DNA from 2 places in the Paenibacillus tianjinensis genome. Region 1 is predicted to be linked to the other one. Evidence: riboswitches for the same ligand, from Rfam matches in the RefSeq annotation. Region 1 holds a riboswitch; the other holds the start of a gene.

Region 1 (7,513 bases):
GATTACCGGGCTGGACGTAAAGGTTGTGTTATCCCAGACCCATTTAATCTGATTAACCGTGACGGTAAAAGGCTCCTCTTCCCCAGGCTGCGCCTTGGATAAGGTAACGGATTCCACAAGCTGTGTATCGCTGCCCGCGTAATAAACGACTACCCGGTCCGAGTCCTTCAGCTTGAAGTCCTTCATCCCTACATCGGGATTCAGCCACTGTCCGCCGCGGACCACCGCATACATCCAGCCGTCCCAGCCGCCGTAGGTTCCGGCGAATACATTGCCGATCCCCGTAACATAGCTGCCGGAAGGATTCTTAAGCGCGAGCCCGTTCTGGGCCGCCACTTTCTCCAGCGCTTCGAGCGCGTTTCCTGCATAAGCATTTCCCTGGCCCAGTGTGCCCTGTGGCCCTTCAATGACCAGCGGTACATACACCAGCGGGTTCTGCGCCGCAGGTTTCGTAAAGTCATACAGCTTGCCGTTGCTGCCGCCGCTGAACAATTTATAAGCGACCAGCGCCTGCAGTCCCTGCTCGGTTGCAAACGGGTTAATGCTGCCGCCCGCGTTATGAATGAATCCGCCGGATGAGGTTTGGAAGCTCAGCAGCCTTCCGATCAGATCTGCTCCGTTTTTGGTAAACTGGACGCCCGCAGGGTCAATCCCAAAAGAGGTCAGCCCGATGATGACCTGGGCGGCGCTTTCGCTGTTATCGCCATAGCCGCCTTTACTGTCCTGTGCTGCCGAGAGCCAGGCTACCGCCTTTTGTCCGGCACTCGCTACCGCCGGGTCGCTTTTGTATGCGGACAGGGCCGTTAAGGCCATTGCCGTTATATCCGGCTCGCTTGCACCTGAATTCAGGGCAAAGCCGCCGTCTGCATTTTGCTTGGATAGAATCTCGGTCAAGAGCGCTGCCTTGGTCCACTTGGCATTGCCCGGAATGGTATAATTCCCGGAATCCAGTGCCAGCAGCGCATACACAGGATAGTTCAGCGTCTGGCCGCTGATCTTCTCATTGTTATAGATACGTTCGAGCAGATTGTAGCCTGCCGTTGAACCGTTTCCGGCAAAATCCGCCGGATCAGCACCTAGTGCCTTCACCGCCAGCACAATACGTGCATATTCGGTGACGCTTGCGAACCTGCCGCCGGCAGTCTGCACTTGCTGAGTCAGGGACTGGACATAGCTGTCCGGCACCCTGTAGCCAGCCTGGGCAAGCCCGATGGCTTGCCATTCAGACGTCACGCCACTGCCTAGAATATATTCGGCAGTCTTGTAAGTGGCATCTGTCGCGCTAATCTGGCCTGCTGCCGCATACACCGCATCAGTAACCGTGTCCGTACCCACAGCAGCTGGAGAGGATTCGGCTGCGGATGCCGCTTGCCCGGCAGGAACAACAGCAGCTCCTATAATCGAGATAACCAGCAATAAAGCCAGGCCTAGTCTTAAGAACTTGGCGGGGAACATCGTCTTCATCATTAACCTCTTTTCATAGATAAAATGGTCTTACAGTACAGCAGACAACATAAAGACCGCCCTCTTAAGGGCGGTCCGGGAAGAATACAAACTCAGGGCCGTGGCAAATTACACCCGTAAGCCACAGTCCATCTGCATATGTTCCGCATTCTTACCCCACGAAGAATAGAAACGTTCGTGAAAAAGGCAGGTCTCCTGGCTTATGCTTCATCGCTTCTCCCGGCCTTCCCGTCCGTATTCTCAGCTGGACAGTGGCTTCAAGCAGGAGTTGCTCCGCATCACAGTGGCGGGACCGCGCCGGATTTCCACCGGCCTTCCCTTTTAAGCGGTTCTATCAATGGATATAGAATCCGCACCTTTTTCAAAACCCTATGAAATTTTAATATTCATAATCATATCTAGTATTCCCCTGTATGTCTATAGAAAAGGTGCTTCAATAACTCTCCGGCTAGCCGTGAGTGCGCTGAGCGCTGACTGTATCCGGTTTTGCTCTATGTACATTATGCCTATGTTTCATATTCTATGAGAATCACGAAAGGAAACCTATGAGTTGAAAAAACTACCGCTAATCCCGCGAAAATGGACATTCCAAGGTACCTAAGTGGAATTCCTCCACTACATTCGGCAACTTCGAGCATAGAAGGCGGAATTAGAGATAATTAGGGGGATTATTTCCAACTAGTTGTGGACATTACCCTTTTAAGCCGGTGTTAGCGGGAGGAAATCCAACTAAGCAGCAGAAAAAATCCTGAACGCCCTGCCCTGTTATTTGCGGCAAAATCATGCGGTTCAGGATTTAGTTCTGCATTACTCTTGTTACTCGGTGCCAGCATCGCCAGCGGCATTAGTACCATTCGCAGCGTCAGCATCAGGCGTTTCTTCAGCAGCCGCGGAAGGCTGAAGCGTTGGTGACGGAGCAGGTGCGGTATCCGGGGCAGACTGGACAATCAGCTTGTAGTCACCGGCGACAATCATGCTGCCTGCGGCCAGCTCCGCTCCCGGTTCCAGGTCAACCGTGACCTGATAAGCCGCCGCGCCGGTCTGGCCGGTTGACGGAGGGGACGTGACATCCTGGTCCCCGTTGTCTGTTCCGGCGTTGGCGTTCCCGGCCGCGCCGCTATCCGTTCCGGCGCTAGCGTTATCCGCCGCGCCGCCGTCTGTTCCCGCGGCTGCATCGCTCGCAGCCGCCGACGCGCCGCCCTCAGTAGCGGCGGCGTCCGGCTCCGGCGATGGCGACGGCACGAGGCAAGTGCCCGCCGTCGCCGTGACCTTGTACGTGTCCGTCACATCCCCGCCGGACATCACCCCAATCTCCGCCGGTTTGAAGGCGGAGCACTCCGCCGCATCGGCGAAGGTGAACACCAGCCGGCTGCCCGCCGCTTCCCCGCTGCTGCTGAGTGCTACCGTAACAGGCGGCTGGCTGCCGCCTGCCCCGGCACTACTCTCCGGCAGCGCGGTGTCTGCCGGGTCCGGCCGCAGCAGGCTGATGGCGATGATCGCCGCAATCACCGTGATCCCCAGCACGGTGCCGGTGATCAGGAGTTGAAATCGGCTGCGGCTGATCCACCGCGCCAGCGGCGAAGCCAGCTTGCCCCGGGCTTCGTTATAGACATTCTGCAGCGCCGGTCCTGCGGAGGCGGCATAGGTTTTGCGGAATTCCCGGTTCTTGAACGCTTCGCGGTCGCTGTTCTGGAAATATTTCAGGATCGCTCTGCGGTACCCCGGCCACAGCTTCTTATTCGAAACCGTGAACAACCGGCTGCCCTGTGACCAGGCGAAAAAGCGGTACACCGTCTCTTTATCCCCGCCCGCCTTGCGCGTAACGAGCTCCAGCAGTGCATCATAATCCAGCGGTCCGCCCTCGCGTTCACTGCTGTGATAGAAGGCCAGCGGCAGCCGGTCAAACGGCTCCACATTGCGCGACTCCTTCAGCCAGCGGCGTCCGAGCAGCTGCACGTCGTCCAGCTCTCTTGGAGCCAGGCCGGCAAAGATGTTCTCATCCGGATTCTCCTCACCGAACCAGCGGTAGGCGGCGCGGAGCGCATTGGCCTTGCGCTTATTGATGGCATCCAGCGGAGGCTGCCACTCTCCCGTATCCCGGTAGCGCAGGAACGAAATATCCAGCAGCTGCTCCTGCGTCAGCTCCTCGAGCGATACCCGGTTCAGCAGGGAACGGTCGGCTGCAGCCGCCAGCTCCTGGAGCAGTGCCAGCGCCTCAGGGTAGAGGCCGCTGCCTCTGCGCCGCTCTTTTTCCGCCTTCTCGACAAATTCATGAATTGCCGCTACAGCCCCAACCGGATTATCGTCATGCTGAAGCTTCTCCAGCAGATATTCCTTCGCGCCATCACGGACAAAGGCCTGCTGAAGCATTTCCGGCAGGAACCGGCCCCAGTGGGCGGCAAATCGCAGCACATCCGCCGGTTTCACCGCTGCAGCCAGCCTGGATTCCATGTAGGGCTCCAACAATGCTTTGCGGAACACAGCCTGTCCCAGCACTTTCTGGAAGAAAGCCTCACTCAGCTCATCATTGCTCTCGATAATGCTATACGCCGCTGCCAGCACATCCTCACGGCCTGCAGTGGTACAATTGTACATGCCGTTAATGAAGTAATCGACGATTTTACCCCGGTAATGATGGCCCTGCAGCGCAAAATACTCCTTAAACTGCTCCAGAATCTCCGGCTGGGGAATCCCCCTTTGACGGATCACATCATATTCGCGGTCGAACCGCTCCAGGAACATATCGTTCAGCCGAATCCGTGACGCAAGCGCACCCTCCGGCTTCAGGTAGGACAGCAATCCTGCCAGCACCGCGTTTTTGTTCCCGGTATACAGCAGTTCATTGCCCTGCTCAATCTCATACAATACCGCCAGCTCATTGTATAGCGCAAGCTGAAGCTTGCGTTCCACCCCTTCGCCCAGCAGCAGCGCATCGGCAAACCGGGCAAAGTCCTCAAGGCTCCCCTTTTGGCTCAGCGTCTTCCATGCCAGGTCGGCAAAAGGCTGTGGCGTCCCGCCGAAATCGGCATTCAATATCCGGCCGGAGACCAGATCAAACACGTAATCCTTCTCGATATTCCGGTCCCCAGGGCGCAGCGAGCCCTTCTCCACAAAAGTCAGGTGAATAAACTTGCGGTTCTGCGGCTCACTTGCATACGTAATCACGCCCAGCCTGCGGCGGAAATCATACGGGAGCACGCTGTAGATGACTTCCGTCAGTTCGGCAGCGCGCCGTGACAGCTCACTGACCGGCACGTCCAGCGCGATGTATATTTTTTTCTTTCCTGCCACCGAGAGCATGACCGCCTGCAGCAGCACCTTGAATGGCTCTTCACCAAACCCTAGTGACCGCAGTACCGCCAGCGGCTCCGGCCGCCGTTCACGCGGCGCTACAGGAATATCCTCAAGTTCCGGCAGCGTCCCCCCGGGTTCCCCTTCATAGCTCCAGGCAAAATCTGCATGCAGCCAGTCTCCGTAATGCTCCACAATCTCCTCCGAACGAATCGGGGGAACGATAAAGTTATGGGCAAAAAAAGCGCTGCGCTGCCCGGTAAAATCAGCCGCCAGATAGCGGCTTTGTCCGATGACCGTCTCGTTCGCTTCCGTATGGAACAGATGCAGCGCGGCCGGATACATGTCCTCATTCTTTTCGCCGCGTGCCGTCAGCTCTGCCGGAGCATCGTAGAGGCAGAAGGGATGCAGCATTTTTTTGACAAAATTATTGTCGAGACTCTCTGACTTGGCTATTGTATCGAAGCCCTCGGTTGCCCGGTAAACCCCGCGCCGCTCGCGGGTATACATCTGCTGGGTAATCCTGGACCCTGAAAATCTGTTCACGGCCCGTCGCTCCCCTCAATATAGTTCAGCTTGTGCAGCAGCCAGATAAACGGCTCGTCAACACGGATCGGGCTGACCACACCCTCTATTCTTTGGTTCACCGGATTGCTGCCCAGGGCAGACACGGCGAAATAACCGGTACTCCCAAAATACACATCCATCGTATCCTTAAACGGACGGTCCACTTTCTCGATAAAACGGCGGATTTCTCCGTCAATGTTGTGGAATTCATCCAGATTCAGCGTCTTGCGGTGCACGTAGTTGTTAAAGACATTACTGTTGGATTTAATATAGTCGCCATCTTCATCCTTGAGCGAATGCAGCATATCGCTTTTGGTCAGCACAACAGCCGTCGGAATAACCGTTTTGCTCTTCTCCTGATAGGCGATGAAATCGCCGAACATCGTCAGCACCACATCGCGCGGCTCATCATACTGCGAGACCCATTCTCCTGGGCGGTCCCCGTAATTCATCCGGATCTTCTCGCGGATAGAGCGGATCTGCAGCGGATCGACCATAAACAGGATCCCTGCGGAGTTCTTGATATGCTGGCCGTGCAGGCCCAGATAGTCCTGATCGACCATGCCTTCACCGGCCACATCGAAGAATACCAGCGTCAGCGGCGGCTTGCTCTCATCCTTGAACACAAACTGGAAGATAAACGGCTCCTGCATCTTTTCCTTCTGGGTCGAGGCCAGCAGATCACCGCGCTCAAACAGCGGTTCTTCGTATAGCGTGCGGAACTTACGGCTAATCTCGGCATTCAGCGGCATGCAGGCCGCGTCAAAATGCCCGGCTGTCGTATGCTGCAGCGTATGGATCAGCGAGGTCATATAGACCGACTTCCCGACCTGGGAAGCACCGATGATCGAAATGATATTGCTCGGCACTTTGCCTGCCGTTACAGGAAGCTCATTATGGCAGGCCGGGCAGAGCCGTCTGCGCGTCAGCACCCCGTAACGGTCGGTAATGCCGGTCAGCACATGGTCAGTGTAATGGTGGTATTCTTCCGGAATATCCGCCGGATTCAGAATTGCCTCCATATCATCCACCGTATCGAGGCCGAAGCGCTCGCGATATTTGTTCAGCGCATCATCTTCGCCGAGCGCATAGTTCTCATCATCTTCACGGCTGTGCATCGCCCGGAAGACCACATCCTCCGGCTGAAACTTCGTGAAGCAGTAAGGGCACACAATATCATAAAAAAGCGGCCGCGGCTGCGGCTGGTTTTTCTTCATAAAGCGGCTGAAAAAAGACATCTCTCATCCTCCTTAAAGTTTTGTGAGCGTAACCTCCATTGAAATGCTCCGGACAAAACTCACTACGGAAGCATAAACTTAAGTTTTGACAGCTCAACCGGATCGCTTAAACGCGCTCACCAGGAGCCTGCTGCCCCGGCCTACTCCGGCACCAGCTCATAATACAGTCCGTACTTGCGGCCGTCGGTGAAAAAGATCCGTACAAAGTCCTCTTTGCCGATCTCAATCGGCGGGAGCGCATTCCGTCCGGCAGCAAAATCCTGCACGAAATGGAAGAGGACCCCGTCCTCCCTGGAGGCCGGATAGCCGCCTCTTTTTTTGACGTAGCAGAGTACATCCTTCGGCACCGGCGTTTCCGCGGTAATCGTCATATGTACCGTTTTTTGTTTGCCGAATAACGCTTTTTTCTGGACTATGGAATAATAAATTCTCGCCTTGCCCGCGCTGACAGTCGTTTGATTAGCACCACCCCGCTGGCGAACCAGCACAATCTCCCCGTTGCCTTCCAGCCGGGCATAGACGGTATAGACAATCAGGCCGATGTCATCCATCCGTTCCCGGTATCCGTTGTTCGCCTTATACTCCTCGCGGGTGTACAGCTTCATGCCGGAAGGCGGAAGCTCTCCGTGATCCGGCATTTCTGCTGATGCCTTATGGATATAGACCGCCTGTACGCCGTCCGGCCAGCGCCACCTAAGCGTACAGAACCGGTCCTCCACCCGGGCAGTCACATCGGTAATTGCCGGTGCGGAGGCATTATCTTCGGCGTACCTCATGTCTGTAAGCTCCTTTCACATTCACATTCTAAACTCCGGTTAAAATCCCTTGCTGCCCCGGTTTCTGCGGGGCGAATGGAAACCCTCTGAAGAAGATGGCGCAGCAGCGGCTGCCTCTCTTCTCCCCCTGCGGGACAGGCGGCCTTCGCCTACCGGCACCACATAGGTGAAGAGAGA
Region 2 (7,513 bases), 940 kb from region 1:
ATTATGGATAAATATGATCCGGAGAAGCGCGTTGGCCTGATCGTCGATGAATGGGGAACCTGGTATGATGTCGAGCCGGGAACCAATCCGGGCTTCCTCTACCAGCAGAATTCCATCCGCGATGCACTGGTTGCGGGCTTGACACTGAACATTTTCCACAAGCACAGTGACCGGGTGCGGATGGCTAACATTGCCCAGACGATCAACGTGCTGCAGGCTGTAATTCTTACCGAAGGGGAGAAAATGATTCTGACGCCTACCTACCATGTTTTCAACATGTATAAGGTGCATCAGGATGCAGAGCTGCTGGATTTGGCGCTGGAGAGCGGAACTTACAGCTTCGAAGGACGCGAAATTCCGGAGGTGTCGGCATCTGCTTCTGTTAACTCAGAAGGCGTGATTCATGTCAGCTTGTGCAACCTGAACCATGCAGCAGCAGCCAAGCTTCCGCTAGAGCTGCGCGGACTTGCCGGGCAGGCGGCAGAAGTGACCGGAACGACACTTGCCGGAACGACAGTCGATGCCCATAATACCTTCAGTGAGCCGGAAGCAGTAGTGCCACAGCCGTTTACCGCCTTCCAGCTGGAAGACGGCGTCCTCAGCCTGGAGCTGCCTCCAATGTCGGTTACCGTACTGGAAATTAAGCCGAAGGCTTAAGTCGGAGATCTAAGATGAGTACAACATCTGCCTGCAAAGGCTGCCGGGATGATTACAAAGTGACTGAGACACAGATAGCCCGGATTCTGGCTTCCCCGATGTTCACGCCGGACAATACAGCGCCGGAAGAAGTATACGCGGCCCGCTTCGCTCTGTGCTCCGCGTGTCCCAAGCTTCAAGACGGCGTGACCTGTACCGCCTGCGGCTGTATTATTCCGGTCGTCGCCCGGCTCAAAGCACGCGGCTGCCCGTTGCCGGGAGGCGGGCTGTGGCAGCCTGTCGTTGAATAAACCGCTTGGGTGAAGCCACGCGATGAATAAGCTTAACCTGTGCATAAGGATTTCCCGCTGCACGAGGCACAATAGAACAGCAGCAGTCATGGACGATTGACAATGTCCTTGGCTGCCGCTGTTTTTTTGTGTATTATTCGGCTGCTTCAGCCGGATCTGCGGGGCTGGCGCTGTCGGTATAGAACAGCTCAACGACCAGATCGTCGTTATAATTGCCGAATCCTTTGCCGAACAGGGTGAGGCCGCCGATATGTTCAGCATCGTCATCTACCGAGAGACGGAAGGTCCATTGCTTGTCCCTGATGCCGACTTGCTCAAGCGTAATGTCAGACAGCTTAAGGCCGTCCATGAATGTTCCTTTAGGTGTAATGCGCAGCTGCTTGAGCAGGCCGTATTGATTGGTATACGCAGGCCACCATAACGGTGTGTATTTCCCCAGGCGGTCACCGTAGTCTCCCGGACTTGTCCAATAACCCAGTTTATGGCCATTCAGGGTGAAGGCGATGTCTGACGGCCAATTGTTATTGGTAGAAGGGGCTTCGGAGGCAATCTCCATTGTAATGACGAGCTCCTCCGGCTGCTGGCTGGTTAACAGGAAGTTCGGGATTTTGTATTCGACATAACCTTTTCCAAACCAGAGTATACCGGCATTTACCCGTTCCATATCCCAGAAATAACGCGGGTCGTCGAAGTTGCCGATCACCTGCTCCGTAGTCGCCAGCCCGCAGGTGGGTTCGATCTGGAAATCGGAGTAGTGGCCGACAGGGATCTCCTTGCGGTAAGCCTTGCGTTCGGCCTTAACCTGTGCAGGGAAGATGATTTCTACATTCTCGGCAGCAAGTGAACAGATCTTCTGTAAACCGCTTCGTCCGGGAGCCATGTGGGTGCGGATTAGCCCGGCAGCCTCCAGTTTGCGCACATGCATCGTCATAATCGCGCTGCTGAGATTAACTGCTCCAGCCAGCTCCTTGACGTTCATGGATTGAACCGCAAGCAACCGGAGCATATGAAGGCGTACGCTGCTGGATAATGCTTCGTACACCGGTAAAGAGTCTTCGGTAAGATCAAGTTTCATGGAGAACCTCCGGTTCATGTTATATAGTTAATAATTATATTATTTAAATGTGTTAGGTACAAGCTAAAAGGCAAGAATGGCACTTCACTTTTATCACAGACAAGGTCTGGCGTGGGCCTCTATAATGGATTGGAAAATTAGCGAAGAAACAAGGTGCCCTTGTCAGGCGAGGGGTAACAGGGAATCGGGTGAAACTCCCGAGCGGTCCCGCCACTGTAAGAAAGAGCTGAACTTCAGGATGTCACTCGGCAAGGCTGCCGGGGAAGACGAAGATTTGGCGTTTGTATTTCGAGCAAGGAGACCTACCTTGTTGGCGCATACCACGACTCTACGCGGATAAGAGCGGTGTACGAACGGGTTAATGAAATAGAGGCCGGGCAGCTTCCGCCGCTGACGGGAATCCTGAGATTTGTTGCGGTATCAGCCGGAATAAGCTGCTGTATTGCATTTCTGTGAAGGTTCCGGGCTGTAGCAGACCGACATCCTCTTTTGCATAACTGATGACGTACATAGCACTCCCACCCCTAAGGGCCGGGAGTTTTTGTTATGGACCAGGAAAATGGCGTTGGCGCATGTTCTGTCTGATCTACATATGAACGGGGGAAAAAGAATGGAGAAACAAGGAAAGCTGCTGATCATCGGCTTTGGCCCCGGTGCCCTGGAACAGATTACAGGCCGAGCCCTCGCTGCGATTGAGGAGAGCGAAGCGATCATCGGTTACAACACTTACGTCGAGCTTATTAAGCCGCTGCTGAAGCATCAGGAAATTGTCGGCACAGGGATGACCGAAGAAGTGAGCCGGGCTCAGGAAGCGGTGCGCCGGGCGGAGGCGGGCCAGACGATTGCCGTCATCTCCAGCGGGGATGCCGGCGTGTACGGAATGGCCGGACTGGTCTATGAGGTGCTGATGGAACGCGGCTGGAATCGTACAGATGGTGTGGAGGTTGAGGTAATCCCCGGAATATCGGCGATTCAGTCCTGCTCGTCCCTCCTCGGAGCGCCGATTATGCATGATTCGTGCACGATCAGCCTAAGTGACCATCTGACTCCATGGGAGAGCATTGCCGCGCGGGTTGATGCAGCGGGTGCTGCGGATTTTGTCATTGCCTTTTATAATCCGCGCAGCGGCAAGCGGACGCGCCAGATCGAGGAGGCGCGCAGTATTCTGCTCCGCTACCGGGATCCGGCCACACCGGTAGGCATTGTCAAGAATGCCTACCGGGACCGCCAGCAGGTCGTTGTAACGACGCTGCAGGCGATGCTGGAGCATGAGATCGGCATGCTCTCTACAGTCGTGGTAGGCAACTCTGCTACCACTGTGTATGACGGCCTGATGGTGACGCCGCGCGGTTATGAGCGCAAGTACAATCTTGGCGCGCAGACCCAGGCGCTGAAGCCTCATGAGCGGCTGCGGACCGCAGCGGAGCCCTGGTCGCTGGCGGCTGCAGCGCAGAGCACTTCCGGCAGCGGCGGGAGCTGCGGCATTGCGGACAGCAGTGCCCCTGCTGTCCTGCAGAATATGCCCCGGGCGAATGCTTCTGCTGTATTATCGGCAATTGAGTTTGAAACGGCCGGACTTGAGGTTTCACCGGGGCTTGGCAGCCGGAGATACAGCAGTACCCAGCTGCATCTGCTGGCAAAGCTTGCAGGCGATGAAGGTCAGCTTGTGTCTTTAAAGGACGGAGATTTTGTCCTGCGCAGCAGTCACTGCGGTCAAGAGGAGATTGCGGATAAACTGGCTGCTGCCGGGCTGAATGTCAGCCGGCCGGGTGATTTTGTAAAAGTGAAAACCTGCGGGTTCTGTGAGTTCAGAAAAAATGAAGGTCTTGGAGCAGCTATCCGCCTGCATGAGCGGCTTCATGGGCTTGCTGTCCCCCGAGGGCTACAGATCAGTGTTGCCGGCTGCGGCATGGCCTGCAGCTCGGCGGTACTGGAGGATATCGGCGTCGTGTACTCCAGAGGCAGCTATGAGCTTTACCTTGGTGGGAAGAAGACGGGCCGGGGGGCACATGCAGGCAGCCTGGTTCGTGAAGATATGAACGAGGATGAAGCTGTCGAAGCGGTAGCCGCTGTTGTAGAGCAATACCGGAATAAAGGAAAGGCAAACGAGCGTTTTTTTTCTTTTTTTGAGTCGATGGGCAGCGTGGAGAGCGGAGTATGGGGAACTGGGCAAGCGGATAACACAAGCTGGAGCGGAGAGAAGAACAGGATGACCCAAAAAACAATACTGCTTGTAGGCCATGGCAGCCGGATTGAAGAGGGCAATGAGGAACTGCGGAGTTTTACAGCTCAGCTTGCTGCCCGTAAGCCTGAGCTGAACATTGAAACCTGCTTCATCGAATTGGCTTCTCCTTCAATTGCCGGAGGGATTGAACGATGTGTAGCCGGCGGTGCCGGGGTGGTGTATGTTGTGCCGATTATTTTATTTGCGGCAGGACATTTCAAGCTGGATATCCCTCTGGCGATTGACCAGGCTAAACGCAAATATCCTGAAGTGGAGTTTGTTTACGGACGCCCGGTTGGAGTGCAGGAGAGAGCGGTGGACATTTTGCTGGACCGGATCTCAGAGGCAGTTCCTCTGACACTGAGGGATAAACCTATGACAGACACGGTAGCGGCCGAGGATACTATTGTGCTTGTCATGGGCCGAGGCGGGAGCGATCCCGATGCAAACAGTGACTTTTACAAGCTGGCAAGGCTGCTGTGGGAGCACACTGCTTATAAAAGCGTTGAGAGCTGCTTCATCGCCATTGCCCGTCCATCGCTGAACGAGGGCCTGGAACGCTGTCTGGCACTGGGTGCGCGTAAAATTGTAGTGCTGCCGTATCTGCTCTTCACCGGAGTGCTGATGAAGCAGTTTACAGAGAGGGTCGCAGAGTTTGCCACAGCGCATCCGGAGGTCGAGGTGGAGCTCGGCAGCTATATCGGCAATCATCCGCTGCTGGCGGATATGCTCGCAGAGCGTATTGAGGAGACGCTGGAAGGCAAGTCCTTCGCCAACTGCGATAACTGCAGATACCGGGATGCAGCAGGATTGCATCACCATCATCATCACCATCATGGTGAAGAAGGACACGGGCATGACCATGGGTATGGACACAACCATCAGCCTCATCATGCTGATGAACATGACCCGCACCATGGTCACGATCATCATCACAGGCATTCCCATGCACATGATCATGAACATGATGAATCTGTTCCAGCGGCTGCTTCAGGCAGCCCGAAGGAGCTGTAACCCGATGATTTTGATGCTCTGCGGGACAGGCGACGCGCGGGAGCTGGCGCTGGTCTTGTCACGCCGGGGACTGCCCCTGCTGGCCTCGGTAGTGACTCCAAGCGCGGCGGAACGGCTGGAGGAGGCTGGAATCCGCACCAGGACCGGGCCGCTGGATATGCAGGGGATGGTCACTCTTTTGGAGGAAGGTAATTATCGTGCTGTGGTGGACGGCAGCCATCCCTTTGCGCTTGAAGCACATGCCAATGCTATCCAGGCTGCAGCAGCGCTGGGATTGCCTTACTACCGCTATGAGCGGCGGAGTCTTGCGTTTGACAGCCATCCGAAGCTTATTCCCGTGCATTCCTATGAGGACGCGGCCCTTACAGCGAAGGCGATAAAAGGCTCGGTGATGCTGACGACCGGAGGCAAGACACTGGAGGTTTTTGCGCAGGTGCTGCTGGGTGATCCAGAGGTGCGTCTGACGGTCCGGCTGCTGCCCTGCCTGGAGAATATAGAGAAATGCCTGAGACTGGGGATTGAACAGCGGAATATCATTGCGATTCAGGGACCTTTTTCGCGGGAAATGAACGAAGCAATGTTCCGGCATTACGGTACACAGGTCATGGTTACTAAGGAAAGCGGCGCACAGGGAGCTGTGGATGAGAAGCTGCGTACAGCGCTGGATATGGGGCTATACGTCATCCTCATCAACCGGCCGCAGCTGTTGTTTGACGGGAATGGCGGAGTGTATGACTCCTTTGATGCGCTGGCAGAGGCGGTCCAGGCTGAGCTAACGGACAAGCCGGAGTACCGTGCGGTTAAATGCTGAACAGGTGGAGGAATGAAGAGAAAGGGGAATGGACATGGATTTCGGGACGGAGTTTAAGCCACTGACGGTACAGCCGCAGGAAATAGAAGGTCTGAGCTTCCAAATGATTACGGAGGAACTTGGCGGGCATGATTTCAGTGCTGAGCAGTATCCGGTAGTGCAGCGGATCATCCATGCTTCGGCCGATTTCGAGCTGGGGCGGAGTCTGGTGTTTCATCCCCGGGCGATTGAAGCGGGAATCACCGCGATCCTGCAGGGAATGCCGGTTATCGCTGATGTGCGGATGGTGGAGGCGGGCATCGCGAAAGAGCGGATTCAGCGTTATGGCGGGGAAGTCCGTGTGCATATTTCGGATCCGGATGTTATCGAAGAAGCCAAGGCGCTGGACCTGACCCGGGCGATTGTCGCCACACGCAAAGCCTGTGCGGCTGCTCCGGGAGGAATCTATGTCATTGGTAATGCGCCAACGGCCCTCCTGGAATTGATACGTCTGATCAAAGAAGGTACAGCCCGGCCGGGTCTTGTAATCGGCATGCCGGTCGGCTTCGTATCCGCTGCTGAATCCAAGGATGAGCTGCGCAAGCTGGATATTCCTTATATAACGAATACCGGTCGCAAAGGCGGCAGCACTATAGTTGTGGCAGCAGTAAATGCCCTTAGTCTGCTGGCCGACCGTCAGGCTGAGGGGAAATAAGCAGCCATGACCGGAGAGAAAGGAATGGACGGGCAAGCGGCGGCTGGGAGTCCGGCTCCGATACGCCGGGGCTATACGACTGGTGCCTGTGCAGCAGCAGCAGCCAAAGGGGCGGCACTCCTGCTCATAACCGGTGAAGCACCGAATAGCGTAGAGCTCTACTTACCAGCGGGATTTCATCACCGCTTTGAATTGACCGGCTGCGAGCGCCAGGGTGACATTAGCGCGACCAGCGCAACAATTAAGGATGCCGGGGATGATCCCGATGCGACACACGGGGCGTGGATTGAGGCTACGGTGAGCTGGCTGGATCACCCCTCCATCGAGATTGACGGCGGAACCGGCGTCGGCCGGATAACAAAACCGGGCCTGCCGGTGCCAGTCGGCGAAGCGGCAATCAATCCGGTACCGCGGCGGATGATCATGGAGGCTGTCTCCGAGGTGCTGGAGGAACATGGTGCAGCGCGCGGACTGCGGGTAGTTATCAGTGTCCCCGAAGGCGAAGCGATTGCCCGAAAGACACTCAACCCGCGGCTCGGCATCCTGGGCGGCATTTCCATTCTTGGTACGCGCGGCGTAGTAACTCCGTTCTCTACCGAAGCTTATCAGGCGAGTATCGTGCAGGCGATTTCGGTTGCCGCTGCTTCCGGGAACGGCCAGCTGGTATTGACCACCGGAGGCAGCAGTGAAAAACATGCGCAGGCGATGTTCAATGAGCTTCCGGAGGAAGCTTTTATCCAAATGGGTG

What was found. Region 1 has a riboswitch for cobalamin ahead of JRJ22_RS03760 (S-layer homology domain-containing protein). Riboswitches for the same ligand answer to the same signal wherever they lie in the genome.
Region 2: another riboswitch for cobalamin. It lies ahead of cobJ (precorrin-3B C(17)-methyltransferase); the one in region 1 lies ahead of JRJ22_RS03760 (S-layer homology domain-containing protein).

The regions. Positions count from the first base shown of each region.
Region 1 covers NZ_CP070969.1:868,842-876,354, reverse strand. Annotated here, with positions in the region: gene JRJ22_RS03760 (S-layer homology domain-containing protein) at 1-1,467, opposite strand, end outside; cobalamin riboswitch at 1,633-1,839, opposite strand; gene JRJ22_RS03755 (GAP1-N2 domain-containing protein) at 2,281-5,301, opposite strand; gene JRJ22_RS03750 (hypothetical protein) at 5,298-6,560, opposite strand; gene JRJ22_RS03745 (beta-mannanase) at 6,701-7,336, opposite strand; gene JRJ22_RS03740 (vWA domain-containing protein) at 7,376-7,513, opposite strand, start outside.
Region 2 covers NZ_CP070969.1:1,808,867-1,816,379, forward strand. Annotated here, with positions in the region: gene JRJ22_RS07815 (alpha-N-arabinofuranosidase) at 1-657, shown strand, start outside; gene JRJ22_RS07820 (DUF6171 family protein) at 672-947, shown strand; gene JRJ22_RS07825 (ArsR/SmtB family transcription factor) at 1,081-2,022, opposite strand; cobalamin riboswitch at 2,157-2,346, shown strand; partial or broken gene cobJ (precorrin-3B C(17)-methyltransferase) at 2,633-4,150, shown strand; gene JRJ22_RS29695 (sirohydrochlorin chelatase) at 4,232-5,260, shown strand; gene cobK (precorrin-6A reductase) at 5,265-6,071, shown strand; gene JRJ22_RS07845 (precorrin-8X methylmutase) at 6,106-6,765, shown strand; gene JRJ22_RS07850 (cobalt-precorrin-5B (C(1))-methyltransferase) at 6,772-7,513, shown strand, end outside.